2 regions of the Comamonas flocculans genome follow, and region 2 is predicted to be linked to the other one. Evidence: predicted binding sites of a transcription regulator. Region 2 holds the regulator's gene; the other holds the start of a gene.

Region 1 (7,155 bases), 240 kb from region 2:
ACGAGGAGCGATCAGCTAAGCCCCCAGAGCTGTCCGAGATACTTCCAGTTGACGAAGTAGTACAGGATGAAGGTCAGCAGGAAGATCATGGTCAGCACGAAGGTGCCGGGGGCCACGAAACCGGCCGAGCCGTAGGTCTGCAGCGGAGCGCTGGGCGCGGCGCGGTTCAGGAAGGTGAAGGTGTTGCTCACCTTGCCGCCATCGAGCCGCTTGCCCCACAGGAGCGAGCCGACCACCAGGTAGATGAATACCGCACCGCCGATGATCGCGATCACGCCGGTGATGCCGACCAGGCCCATCATCAGATAGGCCGCACCCGGCCATTCATAGGCCAGCGCATTGCCGTTGAAGGCCATGTCCCAGTGGCGGCGCGACACACCCAGGGTACCCGCGCCCATCATGACGATGGTGAAGGCGTACATCGCGAAACCGAACAGGAAGGGCTGCAGCCGCGCCAGGCCCGGGTTGATGATCTCGCGGCGGAACAGCACCGGCACCAGGAAGTAGGTCATGCCCATGAAGGTCATGGTGGTCCCGATCACCACGGTGGCGTGGAAATGCCCGGGCACGTAGATGGTGTTGTGGATCAGCAGGTTGAGCTGCTCTGTGCCCATCATCACGCCGGTGATGCCGCCCAGGAAGCCGAAGCCCACCAGCGAGATGAAGATGCTGGAGAACACCGGGTTGCCCCAGGGCGCCTTGCGCAGCCACTCGAACAGGCCCTTGTTGAAGCCCCTGGCACGCTGGGCCACTTCCATGGCACCGGGCACGGACAGCGCGTGGATCATGGAAGCCAGCACGGCAAAGTACATGAAGTAGCTGGTGTTGACGATCTTCCATTCGGTGCTCACGCCCGGATCGGCGAGGATGTGGTGGGCGCTTGCCAGCTGCAGGAACAGGATGTAGAGCAGGAAGGCGCCACGGCTCACGCGCTCGGACATGGGCTTGGCGCCCAGCACGATGGCGGCAACCGCATACCAGATCGAGATGTGGGCGGCCACGTTGATCTGCTGCGAAGAATGGCCCAGCGCCCACCAGATCACGCGGTAGGCCAGCGGGTCGACGTTCTGCACCAGGCCCCAGGACAGGAACAGCGTCGGCACCAGGATGATCGCGCCCGACAGCAGCGTGAACACGGCAATGATCGCGGCGGTCATGGCGCCGAAAGTCACCAGCGGGACGGAACCCTCGTAGGTCTTCTCGCGCTTGGCGACCACCAGCGTGCCGAAGAACACCGCGCAGGCGATGAGCGCGCCGACGGCGAACACCACCAGACCCAGGTAGAAGGACCAATGGGCCATCATGGGCACGTAGGACGTCATCATGACGCTGGATTCACCCTGGAACACCGCGACGTTGTTGATCACCGCGCCCACCAGCATCAGCCAGTAGGCGGCCCAGGCAATCCTGGGCGTGGCAATGCGACAGCGCAGCAGCGTGGACGAGGCGAAGTACAGCACCGCGATCTCGAAGAAGATCATCCAGAAGATGAGCATGTCCAGGCCGTGGGCGGTGAGCACCATGTAGAAGGCGTCCGCAGACAGCAGGTGCACCGCGGGCCAGCGCGTGAGCACCACGCCCAGCGCCAGAATGCCGCCCACGAGCAGCGCGACGATGGCGGTGAAGGCGTTGGCCTTGATGAGTTTTTCGGCCTGGTCTTCAAACTGCAGACCAGAGCGCGGGCAGGTACGGTAGGTGGTGGAGACGGTCATGGCGCTTCCTTCGCTTTACTTCACGTACAGGCGACCGACCATCTCGTGGTGCCCGATGCCGCAGAATTCGTTGCAAACGATGGCGTAGGTGCCCGATTCATTGGGCGTGACCTTGATCACGTGCTCATAGCCCGGCACGACCTGGATGTTCAGGTTGATCGGCTGCAGCGAGAAGCCGTGGTTGTAGTCCATGGAAGTCATGTGCAGCTTGTAGGTCTTGCCCTTTTCCAGCTCGAGGATGGGCCACCAGTTCCACAGGCGACCGATCATGTAGACGTCGCTGCCTTCAGGCGGCGCGACCACGGGAACTTCCTGTTCGGTCTCCGTACGCACGGTGTACTTCTTGGCGAAGGCCTCGGCGCGCTCGGCAAAGGCGGCCGGGTCGACCTTGTAGGTTTCGGTGGCCAGATTCTGTTTGCCGAAGAAGTGCCAGCCGACCATCATGGCGAACATCACCATGCACCAGATGAAGGAAATGATGATCCAGATGGTCTCCTGGCGATCCATCGGGTGTTTCCACCACAGCCGGTCTGAAGGAGGCAGGATTGCGGTCATGGACGTGCTTCCTTGGTTGTTATTTGGCCAGCGGGATGGTCAGGGTGTCGATGTAGCCCCAGAGGTTGTAGACAACCATGGGAATCATGACACCCAGAAAGAGCAGCAAGAAAGGGCTGTCTAGCAGCTGCTGCATGAAGGGCACAGGCTCGTTTTCGTCGTCATGATGGCTCATGCTGATCGCTCCTTGACAAGGTCGGCTGAATCCGGATTTACGGCTCAGGCAGTCTACAAGCCGGGCCCGGCCTGAAACGTGATCTGGATCAAAAAGTAAGAGGATGCCCGCGGGGTGAGCCCGCTTGCCGGCGCGCAGTAAGGGTAGTGCAGCGGCAGCGCAAAAGCAACGCTTGCCCCGCACCGGTCTGGGGTAGATTCGCACACCACGGTTTTCATCCTCCGCCCCATGGACGCAACGCTCTCCCCTGCCCATCCGCCTGCCGGCATGCCCGCGCGCCGCTGGCTGCGCCGCCTCGCCTGGCTGTGCGCAGCGATGGTGCTGGCAATCACCAGCCTGTCGGCCTTCGTGCGGCTGGTGAACACCGGCGTCGGCTGCGAGCCCTGGCCCGCCTGCTACGGGCAGCTCCAGCTCGCGCGCGCCCAGTCGCCTGCGGCCACGCCGCTCACGCAAGCCGGCGCCAGCGACACAGCCATAGCCGTGGCACGCACCGCGCACCGCATCATCGCTTCTAGCAGCCTCGTGGTGGTACTGGCACTGCTGGCGCTCGCCCTGCGCCAACGCTGGCGTCCGGAGACGGCGCTGGCCGGCGGCCTGCTGACGTTGGCGCTGTTTCTGGCCGTGCTCGGGGCAGCGACGCGCAGTTCGCTGCTGCCGGCAGTCACGCTGGGCAACCTGCTCGCAGGCTTTGCCATGCTGGTGCTGGCCGTGCGCCTGGCGCGCCGCTCTGCGCCCGGGGCGACCGCTTCACCGCTGGCGCGCTGGGTCTGGGTGGCCCTGGCCCTGTGTTTCGTGCAGATGGCCCTGGGCGGCCTGGTCAGCAGCGGGCATGCGGGCCTGTCCTGCCCGGCCCTGGGAAGCTGCGACGTCTCCAGCGGCACCTGGCGCACGCTCAACCCCTGGTTCGTTCCGGTGGCAGGCACCGCGCCCGACCATGCGGGCGGCGCGATCGCGCACCTGTTGCACCGCGCCGCCGGCCTGGCCTTGTCGGGTTTTCTGGCCATCATGGCCTGGCGCGCCTGGCGCATGCAGCGCAAGGCAGCGGCGCTCGCGCTGGTGGCGCTGCCCCTGCTGCAGGTCGGCCTGGGGCTGGGCATCATTGCGCAGCAGCTGCCGCTTGCGGGCACCTGGGCACACAACCTCGTGGCCGCACTGCTGGTGGCGCTAGTCGCAGCCCTGGGGACGAGCACGCAGCAGCGCCCGCGCTGACGCGGACTGCGCCAGCGCGCGCCCGGCGCACGCAGACTGCAGGACAATCGCCCCACCCTGACTGCCGACCACGCTTGCATGCCACAGCCCGACACCACGCCCGCCACCACGCTGCCCCAGGACAAGGAGCTGGTGCTCAAGGTCATTCCCCTGCCCAGCGACACCAACAGCAACGGCGACATCTTCGGCGGCTGGGTGATGTCGCAGGTGGACCTGGCCGGCTCGGTGCTGAGCGCACGCGTTGCATGCGGGCGCATTGCGACGGTGGCCGTCAATGAATTCGTCTTCAAGCAGCCCGTACGCGTGGGCGACTTGCTCTCTTTTTATTCGTCGGTGTTGCGTGTCGGGCGCACCTCGATCACCGTGCAGGTCGAGGTGTTTGCCGAGCGCATCCGCGCCCAGGGACAGTACCTGAAGGTGACCGAGGCACGCCTGAGCTACGTGGCCATCGACGAGCAGGGCCGCCCGCGCCCCATCCGTGGCGACGACTGAACGCCCATGCTCCGCAGCCACCCGTCCCGGCGTTCGCCACACGCCTGGATGGAGCCGCGCGCTCAGGCGACGATATAGGAGGCCGCGCCCGTGGCCAGCAGCTGGCCGTCAGCGCCCAGGCATTCCATGCGCGTGCTGGCCACGCGCGAGCCCAGGCGCAGCACCTGGGCCTGCAGCTCGAACGACGGGCCTATGGCGGCCCGAAGATAGTCCACGCGCAGGTCTATCGTGCCCAGCCTGGAAAAATACTGCAGGCGCTGTTCGGGCGTTTTGTCCGCATGCCGCGCCGCCATGGCCGCGATGATCGCAAGACCCCCCATGGCGTCCAGCGCCGCGCTGATCGCGCCACCGTGCAGGCGGTTGTAGGCAAAGTGGCCCACGAGCTCGGGGCGCATCGCTATGCGTCCCCGTGCATGGCCCGCGGCCACCTGCGTCACCTCCAGCCCGAGCGTGCGGTTGAAGACGATTTTTTCTTCGAACAGCTCGCGCAGCAGCGCCATGAATTCGGCGTCGAAAGGGTCGGTCGTCGTAGCGGTCGGCATGGGGCGAGCATCCATCAAAATACCTGGCTACACCAGGAGTTTACGAAATTCATAGCAACAGACGCTTTGTTTGCAGGGGCTACGAGACGCAACATCAAATTTTAAGGGTATTCACCTAACGCGAAGGCCCATCGGAGCATGCATTATCGGCATTTATGCAAAGCGGACGCTTTGTGAAAATAACGGGAACGCACAGGTGCAATTTGTCCAACTCCTGATCAGTGGCGTAGCCCAGGGCTGCATCTACGGACTGATCGCGCTGGGCTTCGTGCTGATCTACAAGGCCACCGAGATCGTCAGTTTCGCCCAGGGCGAATTCATGATGGTCGGCGCCTTCATCGGCGTGGCCGCGATGTCCTGGCTGGGCTTTCCCTTCTGGCTGGCGGTGATCGCCGCGATGCTGGCCATGGGGCTGCTGGGCCTGCTGCTCGAGCGCGTGGTGATACGCCCGGTGCTGGGTCAGCCGGCGTTTTCCATCGTGATGCTGACCATAGGCATAGGTTATCTGCTGCGCGGCCTGGTCACGATGATTCCGGGCATGGGCACGGAGACGCACACGCTGGACGTCCCCTACAAGGATGCGACGCTGCAGTGGGGCAGCCTGGTGGTGGGCGCCGAGCAGATCGCGGTGATCCTCACCACGGTGCTGCTGTGCGCCTTGCTGTTTGCGATGTTTCGCTACACCCGCCTGGGCGTGGCGATGCAGGCGGCCTCGCAGAACCAGCTGGCGGCGTACTACATGGGCATACCCGTGCAGCGCATCAACGGCATGGTCTGGGCGCTGGCCGGCATGGTGGCCGCGATCGCCGGCCTGCTGCTCGCGCCCATCACCTTCGTGCACGCCAACATGGGCTTCATCGGGCTGAAGGCCTTCCCGGCCGCGGTGGTCGGCGGCTTCGGCAGCCTGCCCGGGGCGATCGTCGGCGGGCTGGTGATAGGCAGCATCGAATCGCTCTCGGGCTTTTACCTGCCCGAAGGCTTCAAGGACGTGGCGGCCTACGTCGTGGTGCTCATCATGCTGATGGTCAGACCCAACGGCCTGTTCGGCGAGCGGCTGGTCAAGAAGGTCTAGACGATGCGTTTCATTTTCAAGACCTCCTACCAGCAGGACATACGCCTGGCCAAGCATGGTGGCCATCTGTTCTGGTATGGCCTGCTGGTGCTGGGTCTGCTGGCAGCACCGGGGCTGCTGCCCGAATACTGGCTGGCGCAGCTGACCTTCGTGCTGATCTACGGCATCGCCGGCCTGGGACTGATGCTGCTGGCGGGCTTTACCGGCCAGTTCTCGCTCGGGCACGCGGCCTTCCTCGGGGTCGGCGCCTACACCCAGGCGCTGCTCACCACCATGGGCTGGCCCTTTTTGCTGTCGCTGTCGTGCGCCGCGCTGCTCTCGGCCGCGGTGGGCATCGTCGTGGGCCTGCCGGCGCTGCGCGTCAAGGGCATTTACCTGGCCATCGCCACGCTGGCCTTCGGCTTCATCGTGGAGGAAATCTTCGCGCGCTGGGAATCGGTCACCGGCGGCAACAAGGGCATCTTCCTGCAGCCGCCGCAGATCATGGGCTATGCCTTCGAATCGTCAGAGGCCTTCTATTTCCTGTGTCTGGTGATCGCCATCGTCTGCACGCTGGCCATCCTGAACCTGCTGCGCGCACCCACGGGACGCGCCTTCGTCGCGATCCGCGATTCGGAGATCTCGGCGCAGAGCATGGGCATCCACCTGGCGTACTACAAGACGCTGTCGTTCGCGCTGTCGGCGGCGCTGGCAGGCATCGCCGGCGCGCTCTATGGTCACAAGCTGCAGTTCATCACGCCCGAGCAGTTCGACATCGTGCAGTCCATCGACCTGCTGTTGATGATCGTCATCGGCGGCCTGGGCTCGGTGCATGGCGCATTCCTGGGTGCGATGTTCCTGATCTTCATGCCCCAGCTCATCAGCCTGTCCAAGGACTGGCTGCCCGATTCGATAGGCCAGTCACCGGGCCTGCAGACCTTCGTCTATGGCGCGGTGCTGATCGTCTTCGTGATGTTCGAGCCGCTGGGCATCTACGGACGCTGGATCAAGGTGCGCGCCTGGCTGCAGCTGTTTCCCTTCTACCGGCGCGGGATGTTCAGGCGCCAGAAGTCCTTCCAGAAATCGGAGCGCCTGAGATGAGCGGCAACCTCCTCTTGAGCGCGCAGCACCTGAGCGTGCGTTTCGGCGGCCTGCTGGCCGTGAACGACGTCGGCTTCGAGGTGCACGAGGGCGAGGTCTTTACGCTGATCGGCCCCAACGGCGCGGGCAAGACCACGGTATTCAACCTGATCAGCCGCATCTACCAGCCCACGAGCGGCCACATCGACTACGTCGGCCCCGGCGGCACGCTCAGGCTGACCGGGCAGGCGCCGCATGCGGTGGCCGAGCTGGGCATCGCGCGCACCTTCCAGAACATCGAGCTGTTCGAGCACGCGAGCGTTCTGTCCAACCTCCTGA
Region 2 (7,155 bases):
TGACGTGAGCTGGTCGGTGGGCATAGGCGTGCCTGGCGTGGTGGTCGGCGCTTCCAACGCGGGCGTGGGCTATTACGCGCCGGCGCCGGTGTACTACACGCCGCCGCCCGTCTACCGCGTACCCGCGCCGGTGTATTACGCACCGCCGCCGGTGGTCTATGCGCCGCCGGTGTACTACGCCCCGCGCCCGCACTGGCGCGGCCACCATCGGGGCTGGGAGCACCGCGGCCATCGGCGCGACCGGCGCTGAGGCGCGTTGCGGGCGGGGCGGGCCGCATAATCGCGGCTCTGTCGCCCCGCGTCCGCCGCCATGCCGCAACTCGTCTACGTTCTCAACGGTCCCAACCTGAATCTGCTCGGCACGCGCGAGCCCGAGGTCTATGGCGCGCAGACCCTGGCCGACGTGCAGCAGCTGTGCCGCCAAGCCTGCGAGCGCCACGGCCTGGAGCTGGTATTTCGCCAGAGCAACCATGAGGGCGCGCTGGTGGACAGCATCCACGAAGCCGGACGCGAGCATGCGGCCGGACGGCTGGCCGGCGTGGTGCTCAACGCCGGGGCCTACACCCACACCAGCGTGGCGCTGCCCGACGCCATCAAGGGCACCGGGGTGGCGTTGATCGAGCTGCACATCAGCAACGTCTTCGCACGCGAGGCCTTTCGCCACCATTCCTGGATTTCGCCGGTCGCGCGCGGTCTCATTTGCGGGCTGGGGGTGCAGGGCTACGCTCTGGCCATAGATGCCATCGCCCGGTGGTAGGGCAGCCCGAGGCGGTGGTGCGCCTGCAGGCGCAGGCGCGCTGCGTGCGCAGCCCGCTGGCGGGCTCGGGCGGCGCCATCGTCTGGCACGTCTGGGCCGATCGCCGGGGCGGCCATGCCCCGCTGGTGCTGCTGCATGGCGGCAGCGGCAGCTGGACGCACTGGCTGCGCAATATCGAAGCCTTGGCGTCCAGCGGGCGCGAGGTCTGGGCGGTGGACCTTCCGGGCTTCGGCGATTCGGCCGCGGTGCCCGGCGCGCAGGACGTGGATGCACTGCTGCCCGCGCTGCTGGCCTCGCTGCGCAGCGTGGTTCCGGGCGCGCCCTGCGATCTGGTGGGCTTTTCTTTCGGGGCCATGGCGGCCGGGTTGCTGCAGGCCGCCCGGCCCGGGCTGGCCCGCAGCCTGGTGCTGGTGGGCGCGCCCGGCATGACGACGACGCGGCCGAACCGCGTGGACCTGCGTGGCTGGCGCCATCTGCCGGAGCTGTCCGCACAGCTGGCGGTGCACCGGCACAACCTCGCGGCCATGATGTTTGCCGATGCGGCGCGCATCGACGAGGCGGCGCTGCAGCTGCACGCGCGCAATGCCGAGCGCGACCGCCTGACGCGCCGGCGTCTGTCCAATACCGACATCCTTGCGCGTGCGCTGGAGCGGGTCGCCTGCCCGGTGCATGCCATCTATGGCGAGCACGACGCGCTCTACCGCGGGCGCTTTGCCGAGCTGCGCGCGGCCTGGGCCGCCAGCGCCCGCGATTTTCGCGGCCTGCACCTGCTGGAGGGCGTCGGGCACTGGGCGCCCTATGAGCAGGCGCCGGCCTTCAACCAGCTGCTGCTGCAGCTGCTGGACGCGCCTGCGCCCTGAGGCGACGCTGAACAAGTCCCTCGCGCGCCGCGCATCCCGGCTTGCTGCGGTCTGCGGCGTTGCAAATCCTCGCGATAGCTACGGCTGTCGCTGCGGTTTGCGCCTTGCAGCCCATCCCCAGGCTGGGCGCGCGCCATCGCGGGAACTTGTTCAGCGTCGCCCTAATCGCGCCTGAGCAGCACCGCGCCGATGGCGACGACCACGCAGACCATGGCCGCGAGGTCTTGCCAGTGCGGCCATTCACCGATCACGAAGGGTGCGCTCAGGATGCCGACCATGGGCACGGCCATCACGCTCATCGCGCTGGTGGTGGGCGGCAGCACGCGCACCAGCGCAAACCAGATCACCTGGGCCAGCCCGTAGTTGATGAACACGCTCCACACCAGGCTGGCCCAGACCGGGGCGCTGAAATGCCACTGCTGCGGCGGCTCCAGCCAGATGGCCAGCGGCCACAGCGCCAGGGAGGCCAGCACCATCATCCAGACCACCAGGGTTTCGGCCGGCATGCTCAGGTGGGCGCGGCGCATCCAGATGGTGCCCAGCGCCCAGCTGAAGGCCGCGCCCTGCATCCAGGCGATGCCGGCCGGACGCCCGGCAATCTGGGCCAGCTCGTTCCACAGCAGCAGCGTGATGCCCGCCAGGACCGCCAGCACGCCCACCAGCAGCCGTCCGGTGAGCTTTTCGCGGTAGAACAGCACCGACAGCAGCACCGTCCAGACCGGCATGGTGAAGCCCAGCGTGGCCGCGCGTCCCGCAGGCAGTTGCGCCACGCCGATGATGGACAGGGCGTGCCAGCCCAGAATGTTGGGCAGCCCCAGCACCACCACCGCGCGCCATTCGGCCCAGCCGTGCGGCAGCAGGCGCAGGCCGCGCGAGCGAAAATACAGCGCCAGCACCAGCGCGCCGCCGAACATGGTCAACGCGCGAAAATGCAGGGGCCCCATCTCGCGCAGCGTCACCTTCATGACCGGCCAGTTGATGCCCCAGGCAAGCACCAGCAGGACGAGGCCGACCGTTTGTCGGCGCGAGAGCAGGGACATTGGGGGCAATCGGCGAGGGCTAGAAGGGGCGGGGATGGTAACCACGGCAGCGCTGCTCGAGCGCGAGGCGCAGATCACCGCGATCCGCGCGCAGGGCGCGGGCGGGCAGAACGTGAACAAGGTCTCGAGCGCGGTGCACCTGCGCTTTGACGTGGCCGCCTCCGCCCTGCCCGCCGAGCTCAAGCAGCGCATCCTGGCGTTGTCCGACGCCCGCGTCACCACCGAGGGCCAGGTGCTCATCAAGGCGCAGCGCTACCGCACGCAGCAGGCCAACCGGCGCGACGCGCTGGCGCGCCTGCGGGAGCTGGTGGAGCAGGCGGCGCGCCCCGTCCTGCCACGCAAGGCGACGCGGCCCACGCGCGCCTCGCGGGAGCGGCGCCTGCAGGCCAAGCGCCTGCGCGGGGCCGTGAAAGCCTTGCGCGGCCAGCCCCGAGATTGAGAATGAAATCCGGCTGAAACGCCCGCCCATCCAGCGCATCAAGCTATGTAAAACAGAGTTCTCAACGCCGGCTTCCGGCGCTGTCCACGATGGTCTGCAGGCCGGCGCCGTCCAGAATGCGCACCTGGCGGTGCTTGACCTCGATCAGCCCCTCGTCGGCAAAGCGCGAGAAGGTGCGGCTCACCGTCTCCAGCGTCAGCCCCAGGTAGCTGCCGATTTCCTCGCGCGTCATGCGCAGCACCAGCTCGGCCTCGGAGAAGCCGCGCACGTGCAGGCGCTGCAGCAGATTCATCAGGAAGGAGGCGACGCGCTCTTCGGCGCGCATGCTGCCCAGCAGCAGCATCACGCCATGGTCGCGCACGATCTCGCGGCTCATGATCTTGTGCACATGGGTCTGCAGCGCCGGCACCTCGCGCGACAGCGACTCGATGCGGTCGTAGGGCATTTCGCAGACCTCGGCGTCTTCCAGCGCCAGCGCGTCGCAGGTGTGCTCGTCCGAGACGATGCCGTCGAGCCCCATGATCTCGCCGGCCATCTGAAAGCCCGTGACCTGCTCGCGCCCGTCGCTGGCGGTCACGCGCGTCTTGAAGAAGCCCGAGCGGATCGCGTACAGCGCGCTGAAACGGTCGCCGCGCGAATACAGCGGCTTGCCGCGCTTGACGCGCCGGCGCGTGGTCACCAGCGTATCGAGGCGCTCCATGTCGGCCGCGCTGATGTCCACGGGCATGCACAGTTCGCGCAGGCTGCAGCGCGAACAGGCGATCTGGAGGGCGCGGTGGGGCATGGCTGGCTTGTCCTCTGGGGCAGGGATGGGTGATTCTAGGATGGCCCGCCCCGATTCCTTGATGGCGATCAAAGACAGCGGCAGCAGCGACGGCGACAGTTCTGCGTTTGCATCGGATGGCCGCATTGCCATTCAGGACTGCCATGCCCACGATTACCCCAGAGCTCATCTCCCGCTTCGACGTGCCGGGGCCGCGCTACACCTCCTACCCGACGGCCGACCGCTTCGTCGAAGCCTTCGGCGAAGAAGACTACCGCCATGCGCTCGCCCAGCGCCAGCTCGGCACGAGCCTGGCGGCGCAGCCGCTGTCGCTGTACGTGCACTTGCCGTTCTGCGAATCGCTGTGCTACTACTGCGCCTGCAACAAGATCATCACCAAGCACCACGAGCGCGCCGCGCCCTATCTTGCCTACGTCGAGCGCGAGCTCGACCTGCACGTCAAGCACCTGGGCGGGCCCGGCCAGAGCGTGAGCCAGCTGCACTTTGGCGGCGGCACGCCCACCTTCCTGAACGACGAGGAACTGGCCGACCTGATGGCCATGCTGCGCAAGCGCTTTGCCTTTGCGCCCAAGGGTGAATACTCGATAGAGATAGACCCGCGCACCATCAGCGCCGAACGCCTGCAGGTGATCCGCGAGCTGGGCTTCAACCGCCTGAGCTTCGGCGTGCAGGACTTCGACCCCGAGGTGCAGAAGGCGGTGCACCGCGTGCAGCCGGCCGAGCAGGTGTTCGAGCTGGTCGCGGCCGCGCGGCGCATCGGCTTTGATTCCATCAACGCCGACCTGATCTACGGCCTGCCCAAGCAGACGCCCGAATCGTTCGCGCGCACCATCGCGCAGATGGCCGAGCTGCGGCCCGACCGCATCGCGCTCTACGCCTACGCCCACCTGCCCGCGCGCGTGAAGTCGCAGCGCCACATCAAGACCGCCGACATTCCGGTGGCCAATCACAAGGTGGCCATGCTGTCGCACTCGATAGCGGCCTTCGAGGAGGTGGGCTACGTCTACATCGGCATGGACCATTTCGCGCTCCCGGACGACTCGCTCGCCGTGGCCAAGCGCCAGGGGCGGCTGCACCGCAACTTCCAGGGCTACAGCACCCAGCCCGACTGCGACCTGATCTCGCTGGGCATCTCGGCCATAGGCAAGGTCGGCGCCACCTACAGCCAGAACGCCAAGGACCTGCTGCAATACCAGGACATGCTCGACCACGGGCACCTGCCCATCGTGCGCGGCGTGGCCCTGAGCCATGACGACGTGTTGCGCCGCGCCGTCATCAACGCGCTGATGTGCCAGGGCCGCGTGCAGTTCGAGTCGGTGGAGGCGGCGCACCTGATCGACTTTCGCGCCACCTTCGCCAGCGAGCTCGCGCGTCTGCGCGCCATGCACGACGACGGCCTGGTGCATCTGAGCGCCAACGCCATCGACGTCACCCCCATGGGCTGGTTCTTCGTGCGCGGCATCGCCATGGTGTTCGACAAGTACCTGCAGGCGCGCGAGAGCCGCGCGCAGTATTCCAAGATCCTCTGACGCGGCGTCGCCTTCCAGGGTGGCAACTGCATGCAATGCCCCGGGCCTGCGCTGCAATGCAAGGCCGAATGACGCCGCCACCGCGGCCGGCGCGACGTGCGGGGGCCTTCGTATACAGTGGCGGCTGCCCGGGTGATCGACGGAGTCCTTTTTGTCAGCCACACCTTCCTTGCAGCCATCGCATGCGCGCAGCCCATGGTGGTGGCTGGGGCTGGCATGGTTGGCGGCGGGCCTGGTGCTGGTGCTCAACGGCTGGCAGGAGCACCGCGCCACGGCCGAGCGCGCGCGCCAGCAGCTGAGCCTGCAGGCCGCAGGACTGCACGACAACCTGGCGCTGCAGCTCGACGCCACCAACGACGCGCTGCACAGCCTGCTGGCCGAACTGCCGGACTTGCAGGCCCTGGGCGACGGCCCGGCCCAACTCACCGTGCGGCTGCGCGCCTATGCCGACGCCATGCCGGTGGTGCAGTACCTGAGCCTGCTCGACGCCGAGGGCAACATCACTGTCAGCAGCGACCCCAACCTGGTCGGCAAGAACTCCGGCCAGCGTGACTATTTCGCGGCGGCGCGGGCCGCGGCGTCGCCGCAGACGCTGGTGGTGTCGCCGCCATTTCGCGGCGCCCTGGGCGGCTGGTTGATGGTGCTGGCGCGCCAGGTGCGTTCCGCCGACGGGCGCTTTGCCGGCGTGCTGGTGGCGGCGGTGGACGCCGATTACTTTCGCCTGCTGATGCGCCCGCTGGGCCAGGCGCCGGACATGCTGGTGAGCCTGTCGCACGGCGACGGCCTGCGCTTTCTGGCGCTGGGCCGCGAAGGCGAGGCCGAGGGCGTGGACCTGCGCGTGGCCGGTAGTGCCTGGTTGCGCCACCACGACAGCGGCCAGCGCGCCAGCTTCCTGCGCGCGCCCATGCGCCCGGGCGAGGCCAAGCTGCAGATGGTGGCGCTGCGTACGCTGCAGCCACCCGAGCTGCACATGGACAAGCCGCTGGTGCTGGCCGTCGGGCGCGATCAAGCAGCCGTCTTCGCCGCCTGGCGCCGTGACGCCCGCTGGAGCCTGCTGCTGTGGCTGGCTGCCGGCGTGCTGGCTGCCGGCACGCTGGCGCGGATGCAGCGCAAGCGCCGCCAGCTGCAGCGCGAGCAGGCCGAGCGCGCCGCGCGCGAGGCAGAAAACCAGGCGCACTGGGACGTGGTACTGTCGGCCACCCGCCAGGGTTTGTGGGACTACGACGCCGCCAGCGGCAAGGTCAGCCATTCGCCGCAGTGGTATGGGCTGCTGGGCTACGTGCAAGAGGCCTTCGAGCGCGACGGCCAGACCTGGGAAGACCTCACCCATCCGGACGACCGCGCCAAGGTGGCGCAGGAATGGCAGCAGCTGCTGAGCGGTGAAAAAGAGCATTTCGAGGCCACGCACCGCCTGCGCTGCGCCGACGGCAGCTATCGCTGGTTCGCCTGCCAGGGGCGCGTGACGGCGCAGGACGCACGGGGCCTGCCCGAGCGGGTGTTCGGCACGCTCTCGGACGTTTCCGAGCGGCGCCAGCAGGAAGAGATGCTGCAGCGCCTGACGGAAAACCTGCCCGGCGTGCTCTACCAGTACCAGCTCGACCCCGATGGCCACCACCATTTCCCCTACGCCAGCCCGGGCGTGGTGAACATCTACGGCTTCAGCGCGCAAGAGCTCAAGCACGACGCCGAGCCGCTGTTCGCGCACATCCGCCCCGGCGACCTGCAGCGGGTGGCCGAGGGCGTGCG

The links. Region 2 encodes FNR, which switches genes on or off when oxygen is low (the NO sensors DNR and NnrR bind a similar motif). Its sites were predicted from a motif close to TTGATNNNNATCAA; they were not measured.
Region 1: a site for FNR is predicted at 2,521-2,534, ahead of FOZ74_RS09895 (COX15/CtaA family protein). Genes of this name have one in related genera too.

What each region holds. Positions count from the first base shown of each region.
Region 1 covers NZ_CP042344.1:2,048,402-2,055,556, reverse strand. The annotation lists gene FOZ74_RS09905 (cbb3-type cytochrome c oxidase subunit I) at 12-1,712, opposite strand; gene FOZ74_RS09900 (cupredoxin domain-containing protein) at 1,728-2,267, opposite strand; gene FOZ74_RS16065 (hypothetical protein) at 2,287-2,442, opposite strand; gene FOZ74_RS09895 (COX15/CtaA family protein) at 2,671-3,651, shown strand; gene FOZ74_RS09890 (acyl-CoA thioesterase) at 3,730-4,143, shown strand; gene FOZ74_RS09885 (thioesterase family protein) at 4,206-4,685, opposite strand; gene FOZ74_RS09880 (branched-chain amino acid ABC transporter permease) at 4,882-5,757, shown strand; gene FOZ74_RS09875 (branched-chain amino acid ABC transporter permease) at 5,761-6,837, shown strand; gene FOZ74_RS09870 (ABC transporter ATP-binding protein) at 6,834-7,155, shown strand, end outside.
Region 2 covers NZ_CP042344.1:2,288,071-2,295,225, forward strand. The annotation lists gene FOZ74_RS10985 (hypothetical protein) at 1-250, shown strand, start outside; gene aroQ (type II 3-dehydroquinate dehydratase) at 311-757, shown strand; gene FOZ74_RS10995 (alpha/beta fold hydrolase) at 751-1,617, shown strand; gene FOZ74_RS11000 (DMT family transporter) at 1,779-2,657, opposite strand; gene arfB (alternative ribosome rescue aminoacyl-tRNA hydrolase ArfB) at 2,692-3,096, shown strand; gene fnr (fumarate/nitrate reduction transcriptional regulator Fnr) at 3,158-3,880, opposite strand; gene hemN (oxygen-independent coproporphyrinogen III oxidase) at 4,024-5,409, shown strand; gene FOZ74_RS11020 (diguanylate cyclase domain-containing protein) at 5,579-7,155, shown strand, end outside.